Regions from separate parts of the Peribacillus sp. TH27 genome, predicted to be linked through region 2. Evidence: riboswitches for the same ligand, from Rfam matches in the RefSeq annotation. Region 2 holds a riboswitch; the other holds the start of a gene.
What was found. A riboswitch is a leader RNA that binds a small molecule or an ion and turns the genes downstream of it on or off. The one in region 2 is predicted to bind S-adenosylmethionine.
Positions count from the first base shown of each region.

Region 1: it holds a riboswitch for S-adenosylmethionine, as region 2 does, so the genes downstream of both, JFU24_RS13995 (sugar ABC transporter substrate-binding protein) here and JFU24_RS21770 (2-hydroxyacid dehydrogenase) in region 2, are expected to answer to the same signal.

Region 1 covers NZ_JAEKEV010000002.1:2,612,056-2,620,501, reverse strand. Annotated here, with positions in the region: gene JFU24_RS14000 (GTPase domain-containing protein) at 1-2,000, shown strand, start outside; SAM riboswitch class I at 2,097-2,202, shown strand; gene JFU24_RS13995 (sugar ABC transporter substrate-binding protein) at 2,319-3,434, shown strand; gene JFU24_RS13990 (sugar ABC transporter ATP-binding protein) at 3,500-5,002, shown strand; gene JFU24_RS13985 (ABC transporter permease) at 5,004-6,011, shown strand; gene JFU24_RS13980 (hydrolase) at 6,296-6,652, opposite strand; gene JFU24_RS13975 (hypothetical protein) at 6,846-7,574, shown strand; gene JFU24_RS13970 (S1C family serine protease) at 7,808-8,446, shown strand, end outside.
Region 2 covers NZ_JAEKEV010000002.1:4,234,464-4,242,909, forward strand. Annotated here, with positions in the region: gene JFU24_RS21760 (hypothetical protein) at 1-260, opposite strand, end outside; gene JFU24_RS21765 (molybdopterin oxidoreductase family protein) at 608-2,656, opposite strand; SAM riboswitch class I at 2,815-2,905, shown strand; gene JFU24_RS21770 (2-hydroxyacid dehydrogenase) at 3,048-4,049, shown strand; gene JFU24_RS21775 (FGGY-family carbohydrate kinase) at 4,068-5,558, shown strand; gene JFU24_RS21780 (MFS transporter) at 5,548-6,792, shown strand; gene JFU24_RS21785 (DUF1659 domain-containing protein) at 6,982-7,200, shown strand; gene JFU24_RS21790 (DUF2922 domain-containing protein) at 7,244-7,462, shown strand; gene JFU24_RS21795 (YvrJ family protein) at 7,552-7,713, shown strand; gene JFU24_RS21800 (collagenase) at 8,342-8,446, shown strand, end outside.

The DNA of each region.
Region 1 (8,446 bases), 1.6 Mb from region 2:
ATCCAGGTGATGTATGGGATGAGCTTTCTGTCTATTATCGGGATGCTTATGCCGGTTTGCTTGAAGGAACACACTTAATCAAAGATTTGAGTCCTGTTGTGCCGAGATTGTTGGAAAATTGGTTGAAAATCGCGGATGGAGAGCTTTCGTTATTTGCAGCGGCTTCCGTTCTGTCATGGAATGAAATTTTCCCTGATACAATTAATGCACTGGTTGTTCAGGATGCAGAAAGTCTGTTAGCAAAATCGCCTAAATTGGGAGGCGGATTGGAAGCGGGCGAAAAACTGTTCAATTCCATTATTCAGTGGGCTGAAGAGAATAACTTAACAGTTGGCAATAAACTGAAATGGATGGTAGACGGACTTAAGGATACCGAAAATTTCAATCTTCTTCTTGTCGGAAGCACAGGCAATGGCAAAACATCCTTTATTCAGTCGCTTGCTGGAGAGAGTATTGCTGCCGAGGACCATTCGTCCCTTGTCAGTGTCAAAGATGGAGATAATCTGGAAATCTATGAAATTACAGATACAGATCACAAAGTCGTTGGTGAGTTAACTGAATTGGATGAAACACGCCGTCAGCGCGGAACCATTGTCGACGTGACCCTTATTAGTGACTACCTAAAAAATAATCGCCTGCGTTTACTTGATACACCAGGGTTCAATGGGGAAAAAAGTGTAGACTCTGATTTCCAAGGGTATTTACAGGGCAGCGATGGATTGATGTTTGTTCTCGATGCACGAGCGCCTTTCACCGGTAGTGAACGAGATTTGTTATTGGAAATTCAAATGATGGCACCGAAACTTCCGATTCATTTCTTACTAAATAAGATGGATACGATTTACAGTGACCAAGTGGCAGTCCGGATGGAAGATGAAACATGGGATAAAGTGAATGCGTATTTCCCGAACGCAAAAGTATTTGCGTTCTCCAAACTTTATGACAGCAAACAGCAGTTACAGGACCTTTCATCCTTCCTTGATTCGAATTATCAAGCTGATAATTGGAAGGAAAGAAGATCTGAGAAGATTCTTGCATTCATTCGCAAAACGTTATCTTACCTGCTAGAAAAACGGGCAGCTAATGAGCGGAAATGCGAGCACTCAATTTCTTGGAATGAGCAGATGGAAGTCAAATTGAATGGAGCCGTCAATCAACTGGCAGATTTGGAAAAAGAAAAAAGTGAAAATATCATAAGGTCGTATCGTTCAATTAAAGAAGAAGTGAAAAAACAGCTTTCTTCAAGAATCCCTGAATTACTAAGAGAATGTTCTAAATCATTAACGGAAAGTAGCGATTTCAGCCAAGTTCATATACAGTTGAACGATGAAATGAATGAGCAGATTCAGGCATATATTTCAGACAAGATTATGCCGCAATATTACCGTTCTCTTCAAGACTGGATTGCTACATCTCAGTTGGAATTTACACAAATTCAACAGTTTATGGATGAGATGAGCACAGGGTTCAATGAATTGTACAAAGAAGAGCGAATTACACTTGCGGGAGACTTTAGAGTTTTGGATGATTGGCGCCGTGATGCGGATCGGATGACAAGCAGTATCCGCATTGAAGACGTTAATATTTTACTACGCCGGACCCCATCGCAATTGCTGCTTAAAGGGGCAGGGAAGTTGTTTGGAGCGATTCCGCAAAATAAAGCTAATATGTACAACCGGTATAAGAAGTACCTAGAAAGTGAAGACTACCAGGATGTTGCAGAGATGATCAGTGACCGTTTCCTTACACAATTCGGATTGTTTGAAAAATCTTTGGATAGAGATATCTCACTTTTCTATCGCAGTTCATTTGCCTTACTTCAAAAAACGATAGAACAAACACAGACTGAAATCAAAGATCATCAGGCAGCACTGGAGCATATGAGAGAAAATCCGGAAGTATACCGTGACCCGATTACTCTATTTGAAGTGAAACTACGTCAGTTAGAAAGACTTGAAAAGATCGAGAAAAAGCGTCTGGCTAAGCTACAAAGAAAATAAGTGTAATAAGAAACATTTTAAATATTCAAAAATCTATTGACTTTACGACTATATCCCTATAAAGTGGTAATTACGAAAAACGTAACACATTATATTCTCTTATCAAGAGTGGCGGAGGGACTGGCCCTAAGATGCCCAGCAACCGTTCCATTAGGAATTGGTGCTAAATCCTGCAAAACAGAAATGTTTTGACAGATAAGAGAGGGACAAGTCTGCAAATCAGCTGATTAAACCTCTCTATTCTAGAGAGGTTTTTATTTTGGGATTTACACCAACCTAATTGATAAGATTAATGAGTGAAAAGAAGGGGGAACTAAAATGAGGAAGTCAATTTTTAAAAGGGTTTTCGTTTCGGTCATAGCTTCGGCTTTGCTTTTAACGGGCTGCTCTTCAGGACAAAGTTCAACAGAATCAAAGAAGGATGAAAAAGTATCTTTTAAAAATGTTCCAGAACGATTTGCAAAAGGGGAAGGTGCCAAAATCAAAGTCATTCGTAAGATTGGCGGAGATGATCATACGGCTCAATATTTAGCTGGAGCGAAGGAAGAAGGAGAAGCATTAGGTTTTCAAGTGGATACGTATACAGCAAATGGCGATACGGCTAAATTCCATGATGCAATCGCCCAGGCTTTACAAGAAGATTATGACGGCTATATTATCTCCCATGGTGATGATGCAGCAACAGTGAATGACGTTCAAAAGTTGGTTGATGCAGGAAAGAGCGTTGTTACATTCGACTCTATTAGCGACTTATCTAAAATTGACGGTGTGACCTTAACTTCACAGGATGATGAAGCATTGGCAACTCTGGCTTTTGATAAATTGATAGAAGAACAAAAAGGTGAAGCAGCGATCGCATACCTTTGGGTAGATGGTTTCCCACCAATGGTGAGAAGAAATGCGGTGTATCAGGAAAAATTAAAAGAAAATCCTGGGATTAAAGAAGTCGAAAGATTCGGAGTAGCATCTGCAGATACTTCGGTTCAGACACAAAATGCGGTAGCCGCAATGTTGAATAAATATCCCAAAGGCAAACTAGATGCGATTTTCGCAACATGGGATGCATTCGCAATTGGAGCGGCTCGTGCGATTAAAGAAGCTGGCCGCGATGAAGTGAAGATATACGGAATCGACGTATCTAATGCTGATCTTCAAGAGATTCAAGCGAAAGGCAGCTCTTGGTCTTACACGGCAGCTGTCGATCCGAAATTGATTGGTGCAGTGAATATGAGGATTTTGGCAAAAAAATTAGCGGGTGAAGAAACACCGCAAACATATGACTTAGAAGCTTCACTTATTTCACAAGAGCAGATTCAAGCTTCAAAAGAAGCGGTCAACATGGCCAACTTGTCCGGTATTGTCGAAGGATGGGGAGTATCAACGGAATTTGAAGAAGAATGGATGAAAGTATTGAAAGATCATTATAAAAAGTAAAAAACAGAGTCATTAGACACTCTCTTTCTAGTGAAGAGAGTGTCTGTTTAATAGGGGGAATGGGCATGAGCACACAACTAGAAATGAAAAAGATATCGATTGGATTTCCGGGAGTAAAGGCGCTTAGTGAAGTTGATTTTTCAGTACAATCAGGGACAGCCCATGCAGTGGTCGGCGCAAACGGAGCAGGGAAATCTACGCTAATGAAGGTCTTATCGGGCGCTCATGCCCATTATACAGGTGAAATTTTTCTGGATGGAAAGAAGCAGGATATCCGTTCACCGAAGGCTGCACAGGAACAAGGTATTCAAATTGTTTATCAGGAAGTAGATACGGCACTCATTCCTTATTTAACTGTTGGGGAAAATGTAATGTTGAATGATACGGTGCAAAACATGGGCAAAAAACAGATGGTCCATTGGAAAGAGTTGCATAGAAAAGCCACTTATATCCTGGCAGAGATGAAAATTGGTGTCTCTTCGAAAAAGCTGGTGAGAGATCTTACCTTGGCTGAAAAACAGATGGTTCTGATTGCAAGAGCAGTCTCGACGGAATGCAAATTCCTGATCCTCGACGAACCAACTGCTCCGTTAAGTTATACGGAGACGTCAGAACTATTTCGAATTGTAAATGAATTAAAGCAAAGAGGCGTTGGCATCATTTTTATTTCCCATCGTCTTCCAGAGATTTTTGAAATTTGTGAAGAAATTACGATTATGAGGAATGGGAAAAGTGTTGCATGTCGAGAAGTAGCGGATATTACCCAAAACGAAGTGGTCGAGGGAATGCTTGGGAAAACAATGGATGAACAGTTCCCTGTTGTAAATGCTGCGATTGGTGAAGTTGTTCTGGAAGTGAAGGGACTGTCAGATGCCGAAAAAGTTAAAAATGTTAGCCTTCATCTAAAAGCAGGAGAGATTGTTGGTTTGGCAGGATTGGTTGGAGCAGGGAAAACAGAGCTGTGTAAAACCCTATTCGGTCATACTGCTATCACAACAGGGGAAGTCGTGATGAATGGTAGAAAGCTTTCATTGAAAACACCGTATCATGCAGTAAAAAGTGGTCTAGCACTTGTACCGGAAGAACGCAGGAAAGAAGGCATTCTTGTTCAGGAATCAGTTGCAACGAACTTGACTGCAGCAAGTGTCGGAAAATTCAGCAAGATATTCAGCTTTGTAGATCGTAAGGCGGAAAAGAAAAAAGCGAAGGAAATTATTACGAGTCTTGGTATTAAAACCCCTTCAGAGGAAGCTAAGGTTGAAAACTTGTCAGGTGGTAATCAACAAAAGGTCGCTATCGGAAAGTGGCTGATTGCTGATGCAGATGTATACATATTTGATGAACCTACAAAAGGCGTCGATGTAGGGGCCAAGAAGGACATATTCGAATTGATTGCCCAACTTGCCAGAAATGGGAAGGCAATTATATATGCATCATCTGAGTTGTCTGAAATCATCGGTATTACTAATCGAACTTATGTGTTATATGGTGGAAAGACAGTCATCGAATTAGAGACAAGCAAAACCAATGAAGAAGAACTACTATTCTACTCAACAGGAGGCAAATAGGATGAGTACACCGATTCCTGTTCTCACACAGACAACAAAAGCGAAGAAAAAAGTAGACTTATTCGACTTTTTCTATAAATACGGCACAATCTTGACGATTATCATTTTGGTTGGGATATTTGCCGTTTCAAATCCATCTTTCATTCAAGCTAATAATCTAATTAACATTCTGCGTTCTATTTCAATCGTGACCATTATTGCGATTGGAATTACGATATCCTTAACTGTGGATGGTTTTGACCTATCCGTTGGTTCTGTAGCATCATTGGCTAATGCGATCGTCATTTCGATGTTTGTTTGGTTTTCGCAGGATACCCTGATTGCCATATTAGCTGCAATCGGTGCGTCGCTTGTAGTAGGAGCATTAAATTCATTCATGATTGTAAAATTGAGAATTCCTGACATGCTTATGACATTAGCGACCATGTTCATCATCCAAGGGATTGCTCTTACCTATACAAAAGGAGCAACGGTTTCACAAAATATGGTCATGCCTGATGGAACGTTCGCTGAAGGACTGATCAGCCCATTTTTCGCTAAGATTGGACAGGTCCCTTGGATTATTCTGATCATGGCAGTCATTGTGATAGCTACCCATATCTTTTTGACTTATACCAAGCACGGTCGTTATATGTACATTATTGGGGGAAATAAGGAAGCTGCCAGACTTTCTGGAATTTCGGTAAATAAATACAAAGTACTGGCCTATCTCCTTTCGGCTCTCTTTGCCGCAATCGGGGGAATTGTCCTTGCTTCCCGTGTCATGACATCCGAAATCAATTCCGGGTCTCCTTACTTAATGGATGCTGTTGCAGCAGCATTTATTGGTTCATCCGTTCTAGGAGCAGGGAAACCGAATGCCTTCGGAACCTTCATCGGTGCAGTCCTGATTGGAATCCTTCAAAACGGACTGATTATGATGTCTGTCCCATACTACGCGATGGACATCGTTAAAGGAACCGTACTTGCCCTAGCGCTAGCGGTTACCTATTATAAGCAAAAACACTAGACTTATGTGTGAATGACACCTTATTTTTCATCGTAAAGTAATCCGCAAAACGTTAAATATACCAGAATCGTTACCTATTGAATGCAACAGTTCTGGTATATTTTTATTTTGGATTATGCATTTCCAAAACTAATACCATCATAATTTTCTTCCTGTAAAACTCCAAACACTCTGATCGTGATGTACCCCATGTGTTAAATCACTTTCTTTCGAAGATGCTTTTTTCATCCTCGTTCTTTTAAAAAATAGAAACTTGATATTTCAGGTTCTGTTTAATTATTCTCCTATTTAAAGTTTTGGATTTCCTCGTTGCCTTTGAATTTGTTATCTGCCAATATGCCGATTTCTTCAATATGCTTTCGGGCTGTTTCATCGCCTAATTTATATATGATGGCGTACAGCTTTTTCATAGCTTCATCGTATTTATCATTTGCCCGGTCATGATGATAGAGAAGATAAGGTACATGAGAACGAGCGTATGACTCCAAGTCATCTGTTCGATGTTCCTCTAGGCATTGCTTTAATTCTGCTAGTTCTTCATCTGTAGCGTGTATAGTAAAGCTTGGATTTTCCTCAAGTTTTTTTCCTAGTACATCGCCGCTGACCAAATCCACATGATAGGTCTGTTTTTCCTGCATCATTTTTTCATCACCCTTTCAAGCGTTTATCTATGATGTACCACTATTTGTAAAAATATAATCGTAAAAGTGAACATTCTCCATAATAAATCGATAGAGATAAAGATGTCAGATATTTCTTGTAAAATCGGGTAAGATAGATTTATAGAATAATATGGAAGTGTATGTGTATTCAGTAAAAGTGAGGAGTGACTTTTTGAAGAGATTACTCATATTTATTTTAATGATGGCATTAATTGTTTCAGGCTGTACAACCAGGAATTACGATTCCAACATGGAGCTAGGAAAAAGTCAGGTGGAAGAGGAAAATTATTTAGAGGCCCATGAGGCATTTGAATTAGCGTATAAAGAAGACCAAACAGGGGAGACGAAAGAGTTAATGGAACTTTGCGTCCTTTTGGCAGATGGAATGAAGAAATACGAGGAACAAGATTTTGAGGCGGCTCAAGTGTTTTTTGAAGAAGCTGCTGCATATAAGGCAAATTATGAGAAAGGTAAACTCATGGTACAAAAGGCAATTGGAATGTCCTCAGAAACTGGAGAAGCCAGTGCTGAGCCAGTTGAAGACACTGAGGCAGAGCAATCGAGGGATGAGTCTGAAAACCCAGTTACCGAGTCAGAAGAAGAGGATGAGCCAGTGGAGGCCCCCGCCACATCGAAGCTAGCTGATAAAGGAAATCACGAGAGTAACAAGGATTTAGATAAGACATTGACGAAAGCTCAGGCGGAAAATCTGGTGAAAGACTACGCTGACATGGAAAACTATCCTCAGCTTCAAATTCAATATGATCGTGAAGATGAAAAGGGAGATTACATATTCCAAGTGTTTGAAATGGCCAATGACAGTAAGGGAAGTGGGCATAAGGCTACTTGGGGTTGGTATGGCGTGAATAAGAAGACAAAAGAAGTCTATGAGCTTATGTAAGAAATAGAATGGATGAAAAAGGTGCCTTGTTATTTGAGGCATCTTTTTTCGTAATGGGGGGTAAGAAATCTCAGAGCTATTAACCAGTCAATATTGTTCTTTTTTCGGTCATATCTAAATTAATTTTATCTTTTTTGTAAAAAGTTTGCCGTATTCTTTATTTCTTAAGAATTTTTTAATAATTACTGTTTATGATGGAGCCAAGTAAAGGACTTTCATAGGAGGGATAAAGGATGGAGAATTATAATGGGGATGAGCAAGTTCGGGTGAAAGCTGAACCGAAAAAGGGAAAGTCGCTTTGGTTAACTAGTCTTGTTTCTGGAACTGTTGCTTCTATAGTTACATCTTCTGTGTTTGTATTTGGCGGAGATTTTATAGATGCAGAGAAAAATACAGTGACCGAATCATCACAAACTGCAGGGGCAGAACAAACCGAGAGCGTGGAAAAGAATAAGAGTATAAATACAGAAAAGTTATCGACAAGCACAGATTCAAATGAAAGAGCAGATATGGTTGAATCAGCTTCAAAATCGATTGTAGGTGTCGTAAATTTACAAGAGATGCAAAATCAGAACCCATTCCAGCAGCAAAGCACGGAGAGCGAAACTGTTGAGAGCGGCACGGGGTCAGGAGTTATTTATAAAAAAGATAATGGTAAGGCCTATATCATCACGAATAATCATGTTATTGAAGGAGCTAAGGAAGTAGAAATTTCATTGTATGATGGACAAAAGGCAACTGCAACAGTTGTTGGTGCAGATGCTTTAACAGACCTAGCGGTTTTGACGATTGATGCCTCGGTAGCACCAGAGGGAATTAATTTTGGGGATTCAGATAGAATGCGTCCAGGTGAAGAAGTTTTGGCCATTGGT
Region 2 (8,446 bases):
ATATCAGATAAGATCACCTTGCTAACCTGGCCTAAATCCGGATCAAAGGATTCCATATAAAATTCTTCATTATGCGGATCGAAAAACAGAGTGGAAAAATAATCCCTCTCATTGTCATCCAACTCTGTATAAAATTCGATACGTGGATGTTTAGCTCCTCGCTCCACGATCAAACTGCCATTTCGATCGTATTTTTCACAAATTGATTTAAGATGATCCTGCAATTCCCCGCTTACTCTGTCGAACCATTCTAAAGACATCCAACATCCACATCCTTTCATGAATATTATTTCCCAGAAAAAGTGAACCTGTCGTTCCATTTAAAGCCAGATGCATTTTGCCTCGTCGTTAGGTTAGGGTTTCTTAAGGTTGAAGCTTAATTCTAAAACTTTTTTGTTTGCGAGCTATTAGAAACAATTATTTATTCAATTCACTTCAAACTATAGTTTATTGTTGAGGATTCTTATACATTAGAAAGTCCCCCAACCATAAATGGAAAGGGGACTATTTTATGTTAAAAGGAGTATTTTGAGTAAAAAAGGTTCAAGCTATTTTTTATTAATTAGTCATAAAAAAATTTTAAGAAGGGAAAATAAGATATAAAAAATTAAACATCCTTATTCATTCTTTCTACATTCACACTCCCTGAAAAGAATGTAGCTCCGCCGCCCATATCGGCAATACGATCTGGAGTCAAGGCATTAACGAGTTGTTTTTTACCAGGCATGTCTGACCAGAGACCTTGACTGACTACGACGCCTGGAAGGACCTGTTCGCCTACAGAAACCACTAGCTCGCATTCTCCACGATCATTCCAGATACGGACAGTTGTACCATCTTCTATTCCTCGATTATCTGCATCCTTTTGATTCATAAATATTTTAGGTGCTTTTTCAAGTGTGATGTGTTTGTCATTATTGGAAAAGGTAGAGTTTAAAAAGTTATGGTTCGGTCCAGGTATGAATTGGAGAGGGTAATCCTGCTCTTCTACTAATGGAATATACGTAGGAAGGGCTGGGTATCCATCTTCTTCCATCACTTTGGAATATAATTCGATTTTCCCACTAGGTGTTTGTAAATTCTTTAACAAATCGGTCAAATTACTTGCTTTGATGTAGCGCTCATTTTTTAGTTTCTCATAGGTTATATCCGATAAATAAGGATTGGATAAATCGTTTAGAGCTTGTTTCATTAATTCTTCATCGTCATCCTTAAGAGTTTGTTCGTCAAATTCCATGGCTTTTGCAAGTAGCCTGAATACCGCTGTGTTCGATTTACTTTCTCCATAGGGTGCGATGATAGGCTCATGTAAGTGGATATAATTATGCCAGTATGATGTATAAAAATCTGTATTTTCAAAGGCAGATGTAGATGGTAATACAATGTCTGCAAACTTCGCTGTCTCCGTTATAAACAAGTCATGGACGACAGTGAATAAATCTTCCCGGGCTAGACCCTCTCTTACTCTATTTGCCTCTGGTGCAACAAGAGCCGGGTTAGTTCCATAGACATACAATGAGCGAATGGGGTTGTCCGGTTCAAGCAATGCTTTCCCTATTTGATTCATATTAATTGTACGTGTTTTAGTTTTTTTGAGATCAGGACGTTGTAAAGCTGCGGTATTAAAGGAGAGAAATCCTGAATTGGATTTAACTGCACCTCCGCCTTTTACTAGCCACTGTCCTGTTAAAGCAGGTAAACAGGCAATCGTCCGAGTGCTCATCCCGCCATTATCATGATGCTGAAGACCATTTCCAATCCGAATCATTGAAGGGGAAATCGCCCCATACATCCTAGCTAATTTGTATATGTCTTCTACGGGAACGCCTGTTATGTCAGAAACCATGTGTGGCTGATATTGCTCAAGATGATCTTCTAGCTCTTCATAGCCAATCGTATATTCCTCTAAAAACGATCGATCCACTAGCTTTTCTTTATAGAGTATATGCATGATTCCTAATGCTAGTGCACCATCAGTCCCTGGGAGAATGGGAATGAACCAATCGGCCATTCGTCCGGTTTGATTTTTATGAACGTCAATAACAATGACTTTAGCTCCTGATTTTTTTGCTTTTTGTGCGATTGTTACTTGATGCATATTTGTACTTACAGCATTGATTCCCCAAAAGATGAATAACTTAGTTTCGGTCATCTCTTCTGGGTCTGTACCGTAGCTCCCCCCCATTGTGTAGCGGTAGCCTGTTGAGCCAGCAACTGAACAGATGGTCCGGTCAAGTTGACTTGATCCGAGGCGGTTAAAAAAACGGCGATCCATTCCTTCTGCAGCGAGTTTCCCCATATTCCCATAGAAACTGTAAGGAAGAATGGTTTGTGCCCCTTCCTCTGAAATAAGATTTTTCCAATGATTTGTGATCGTATCGATCGCTTCTTCCCAACTAATAATGGCGAAATTCCCCTCACCTTTTTTTCCCACGCGTTTTAAAGGTGTCTTAATTCTCTTGCTATCATAAATCCGTTCACCCATATTCCGAACCTTGTTGCAAATATTCCCTTTCGTCACTGGATGATTTGGGTCACCACTAATTTTCTTGATTTTTCCATCCTCTTTGTGTACAAGTAAACCACATTGGTCTGGGCAATCAAGAGAACAGACAGAAAGGACTACACCATTTTCTATATCTTTATATGATTGCATGTCAGTATCCTTTCATGAAAAAAATGATTCATAGATTATATCATACGGAGAGAATATTTAGAAAGTTCAAATAAATATTGACTTCCGTTTTGGAATTCATTATATTTGGTATATTCTATTAATTGAAAAAATAGTTAAACCAATATAATATTGTAAAATTTCTATCAAGAGAGGTGGAGGGACTGGCCCTTTGAAGCCTCGGCAACATTATTGTGCCAATTCCAGCAAGCGAAGCTTGAAAGATAGAAAGAGTGGCCTTTTATTTTATTGTTGTGAGAACGATATTATGAAGTAATTATCTCTTTCCGTCTTAGCGGGAAGAGATTTTTTTATTTTTAAGAAGTGAGTTATTGACATGTAAAGTCGTTACACAAAGGAGAGAGATGTAAAAATGAACATTCTAGTAACAGCACCATATAACGAAGAAGGCATCAAGGAATTAAATGAGTTATTTGGAAAGGCTACCCATCAACCTTGGAAGGAAAATGGAAGGGCCTATAACGAAGTAGAGTTGATCTCTTTATTAAAAGAGTCTAAGGCGGAGGGGTTAATTACTGAGTTAGATCAAGTAACAGAAAAAGTATTCGCTGAAGTACCTGAATTGAGATTTGTGGGTGTGTGTCGTGGCATGCCTTCTAATGTTGATGTGGAAGCTGCAACAAAAAGGGGACTTCCCGTCTTTTTCACTCCAGCACGTAATGCTCAGGCTGTTGCAGAATTATTTGTCGGTAATCTCCTTACATTTTTAAGGCATACCATTCCTTCCAATCAATGGTTGAAGGAGGAAAAATGGAATGAAGACTATCTCCAAGCCTATTTAAAGTTTAAAGGAAATGAAATTTCTGGGAAAACAATTGGAATGGTGGGGTTTGGGGCCGTGGGCCAGCGAATTGCAGCGGTTCTTGAAAGTTTTCAATGTTCGATAAAATACTATGACCCTTATGTAGAGAGTGATAATCCTAATCATGTTCGGGCTTCTTTAGAAGACGTTTTTTCGACAAGTGATGTGGTATCCATACACCTCCCTAGAACAGAGGAAACGATCGGGATGATTAATGAACACTTTTTGGGACTGATGAAAGAAGAGGCAATCTTTGTAAATATGTCAAGGGCTGTCGTGGTTGAAAGAGATGCGCTTGTACAAGTATTAAAAGCACAAAAGATTAGGGGGGCGATATTAGATGTGTTTTATCAAGAGCCGCCTGAACAAAGTGACTATGAATTAATTAAATTGCCCAATGTATTAGCTACCCCTCATCTTGCCGGCGCAAGTTATGAGGTTGAGGATCATCACGTCTCAATAATGAACCAAGCGTTAACAAAGTGGACAACACAACATACTCTTCAGATTCCAACTCTATATAACAGAAAAAATCTAGAAGTTAAGTCATAAGAAAGAAGAGTGAAAAAAATGGCTATAAAAGAAGGTTATTTAGTATTTGATATCGGTACTGGAAATGCAAGAGTGGCTATCGTTGAGACAACAGGTGAAGTCGTCTCTATTGAGAGAGAGGATATACAATATGAAATTGAACCTCTTTATCCTGATAGTCGATACTTTTCACCTGAATTACTTTGGAAACAGCTTATTCAATTAGCAAAAAAGGCGATGGCTAAAGCTCAGCACATTTCAATCAAGGCAATAACGTCCACTAGTCAACGGCAAGGAATTGTTTTGCAGGATCAGGATGGGCACTCGTTTATCGGGTTACCTAATATTGATAATAGAGGCCGCGAATGGGAAAAGGAGTTTTCAAATCAACCTTTTATTTATGAAAGGGCAGGTCGATTACCATCTGCATTGTTTTCAGCTTTAAAGCTGGTCGCCCTGCAAAAGAGGCAGCCGCAATTATGGGATAAAATTAAATACTTTACAAGCATCAGTGAGTGGGTTGCCTATAAATTAAGTGACGTGCTTGTCTATGAGCCATCACAAGCGACCGAAACACTGCTATATGATGTTCAGAAACAAGAATGGTCAGAGGAGTTGTGTGAACAATTCGGGATATCGGTAGACTTGTTACCCGAATTAAAATCGTCTGGTTCGATCCTTGGTGAAATTACACCGAATATGGCTCAGATGCTGGGATTGGACGAAAAGGTTTTAATCGTAGTAGGAGGCGGTGATACACAGCTGGCTATCGCAAGCACGTTTGCCGAAAAAGGTGATGTCATCATCGTATCTGGAACGACCACCCCTATTTGCCATATTACTGATGAATATAGTGTGGATTCTAAACGAAGAGCATGGACAAATGCCCATACGAATAAAAATCAATGGCTGTTAGAAACAAACCCAGGAATAACTGGGCTTAATTATCAGAAATTAAAAAATATTTTCTACCCAAATGAGAGTTATCAACTAATGGAAGAGGAAATGAGTAAGCTTACGACGATTGATTGTGTATCAACGTTAGGCATGTATCTGACAGATGAGAAAAATGCGACGAAAAAAGGTGGCTTCATTTTTAATACACCATTAGAAGAAAACTTAACCCGTGCTCATTTTGTAGCTTCAGCTCTATGGGAAATTGCTTGTACAGTCAAATGGCATTTCGACAAATTATGCGAAGTGATTCCTTACGATTTGCCATATGTATGGGCTTGTGGAGGTGGTTTTCAAAGTGAAACGTTAACGAAATTTGTAGCTAATCTCCTTCAAAAAGAAGTGCGCATTCATCAAGGGTTCAATCAGGCATCCGTTGTCGGATCTGCCGTTATCTGCAATAAGACATTAGGGGTAAACAGTGTATTATCAGGCGATATCAAAGCGATTACAAATGAGGCTAGTTACGATGAATGGAAGTATGAGGAGTGGAAACAAGCTCAACAGTTCTTTTTCAAAGACCAATATAGCTTAAATCCAAATAAGATAGAAAAGAGAGATATATATGTTAGATAGAATTGGAATACCTAAAAGTTTAAGCTGGGGTTTTTTAGGTGTTATGCTCTTTATGATGGGAGACGGACTTGAAGCTGGCTGGTTAAGCCCTTTCTTAGTTGACAATGGATTGACTGTTCAGCAGTCAGCGGCTATTTTTACTGTATACGGAATTTCTATAGCTCTTTCTTCTTGGTTTTCAGGTGTTTGTTTAGATGTTTTTGGACCAAAGAAGTCTATGTCTATGGGATTATTGTTTTATGTTATTGGGACTGCAGGATTTATCACTTTTGGTTTTGAAAGTATGAATTATCCTGTTATGCTTATCACCTATTTTATTAAAGGTTTCGGCTATCCTTTATTTGCTTACTCTTTTTTAACATGGGTCATTTATCGATCACCTAAAAATAAATTAAGTACAGCTGTCGGTTGGTTTTGGGTAGCTTATTGTGCTGGAATGATGGTACTTGGCTCTTGGTATTCAAGCTACGCTATTCAATACCTAGGTTATGTCAACACATTATGGACCTCTATTTTCTGGGTATGCCTAGGTACGATTTTTGCTATAGTCATCAACAAAGACAAATTTGAAAAGAAACAGATATCTAGCAAAAAAGAAGCAGTGAATGAGCTCTTAAAGGGCATCACCATCTTGAAAACAAATCCAAGAGTTGCTGCTGGTGGTGTTGTAAGAATTATTAATAGTGTAGGATCATATGGATTTCCGGTTTTCTTACCCATGCATATGGCTGAACATGGAATTGAAACATCTGTCTGGTTACAATTATGGGGTACGATCTTCTTAGGAAACATTATTTTTAATTTGGTTTTTGGTTTCGTTGGAGATAAATTCGGATGGAAAAATACAATCATCTGGTTTGGTGGAGTCGGTTGTGCTATTTTTACCCTTCTATTATATTACACACCAATGATCACAAATGGAAACCTCATTGCAACTAGTATTGTTGGATTTATATGGGGTGCATGTTTAGCTGGTTATGTACCTATAGGTGCATTGGTTCCATCCGTTGCAGGTGAAGACAAAGGAGCGGCCATGTCTATTTTGAATTTTGCGGCCGGTTTGTCTTCATTCGTTGCACCTGCTATAGCCATGACTTTTATCGGTTCGGCTGGAGCAGAAGGGGTTGTATGGATTTTTGCGATCCTTTATCTAGCTAGTGCGGTGATTGTTAAATTCATTCGTTTACCAGAAGAGGATGAAATGAAAAAAGAAACGGATCCACTTGCATCATAATGAAACATGGTGACTTAAAATCACCTTTTCTTATTAATAGGAAGAAGCTACATTCCAATATTGGATTGTGGCTTCTTTATTTTTATTTATAACAGCTGCGTATCATTAAATGAAAATAAAAAAACTTTCACCACCATGCTACTTTCACCTCGTAAAAGTTTATATAGAGTGTGAAAGGAGGTGAGCGACATGGCAAACCAAATTCCAGTATCAAGTACGTTACGGATTGATTTTGAGACGGGGTTAAATGAAAAGGGGGCTATCGTTTTCAAGCGTAGGTCATTTTCAAACATCAAGGTTGAGGCGACGGCGGATCAGTTGTTTTCGGCAGCAACAGCGATTGCAAGCGTGCAGAATTATCCAATGGGTGAAGTGACCAGAGTGGATACGAATTCATTGATTGGCTAATCGGCTTTTAGCAAAAGGTTGAAAAAACAGGAGGTGATACAAAATGGCTAGAGTATTGGAAATGATTTTCGTAACAGAGGAAGGAAAGTCAGCGACGATTTCCGTTGAAAATCCGAAGGAGCCGGTTGATGCGAATACAGTCAAACTGGCAATGGAGCAAATGATTGCGGGGAATGCCTTCGTTGCATCATCGGGCGACTTTGTCAGTATTAAAGGAGCACGCCTTGTCGAGCGTAATGTCGAGGATGTTGAACTTATCTAACTTGTCAGCAGGCAGGCTCATCTTTGAAGGACGTGTCCTGAAAATGGGTGAGCCTGTTTTTCACCATACCAGAAGAGAGGTGAACAAAAGTGGATCAAATCCTGCCATTTATCAGTGATATCGGATTTCCGATTATTGTTACCCTTTATTTGCTTCATCGGATTGAAACAAAATTGGATACATTGAACGAAACCCTTGTCGAGCTGCCGGATCGTTTGCAAGAGGGATTCCAAAGTCAGTTCAGAGGATAGGTAGGGAGCATTATGGATGTTATCATTCATAGTGCTTTTTTTATTTTTGCAAAAGGGATCCTACCACTACCCATCGAGCTAACGAGTAAAAATACTATATGTAAAATTATCTTGAGAACATTTTAATTTATAAAAATAACGAGAATATACGGTATATTATCGGTTTTATTTGCACATTGTTTACTAAAAAGGGAAAATATTATTATTTTTTTAAAATGTAACAATTATATTAAAATGTTGTGTTAATATAAAAAAGTCAGAAAAATCAGAATGAAAAAAGAGTATTTTCAAATTACATATTTGAAAGATTATATGGGCAGATGTATTTCAATAATTTTCACGCCTTACAAAGACTGAATATTCAAAATATTAAACGAAGCTTGATTCGAAAATTAAATTGATTACACACCCTAGGAGGATTCTACTTTAGAAATACTATCATCATTTTTAGCACTAACAATAATTATTTCATCCATGACAAATTTAAATGCCAGCTGTAAAGGGGCAGAAGTTTATAGTGTACAACAAGAACATCCTTTATTTTGAATTATGGAATCAACTCTAATAAATATAATTAACACGATTATTTTATTTGGATTATTAACTTAAAGAATTGGAAACCATTTGAATGAATTTTTTTAAAAGCGTTGCAATTAGTTTTGTAATCAGTTTAATAGTCTTGGGCACTTTAGTAATTGTTTATCATTTTTTATCTAGAAATAATACATTAGAT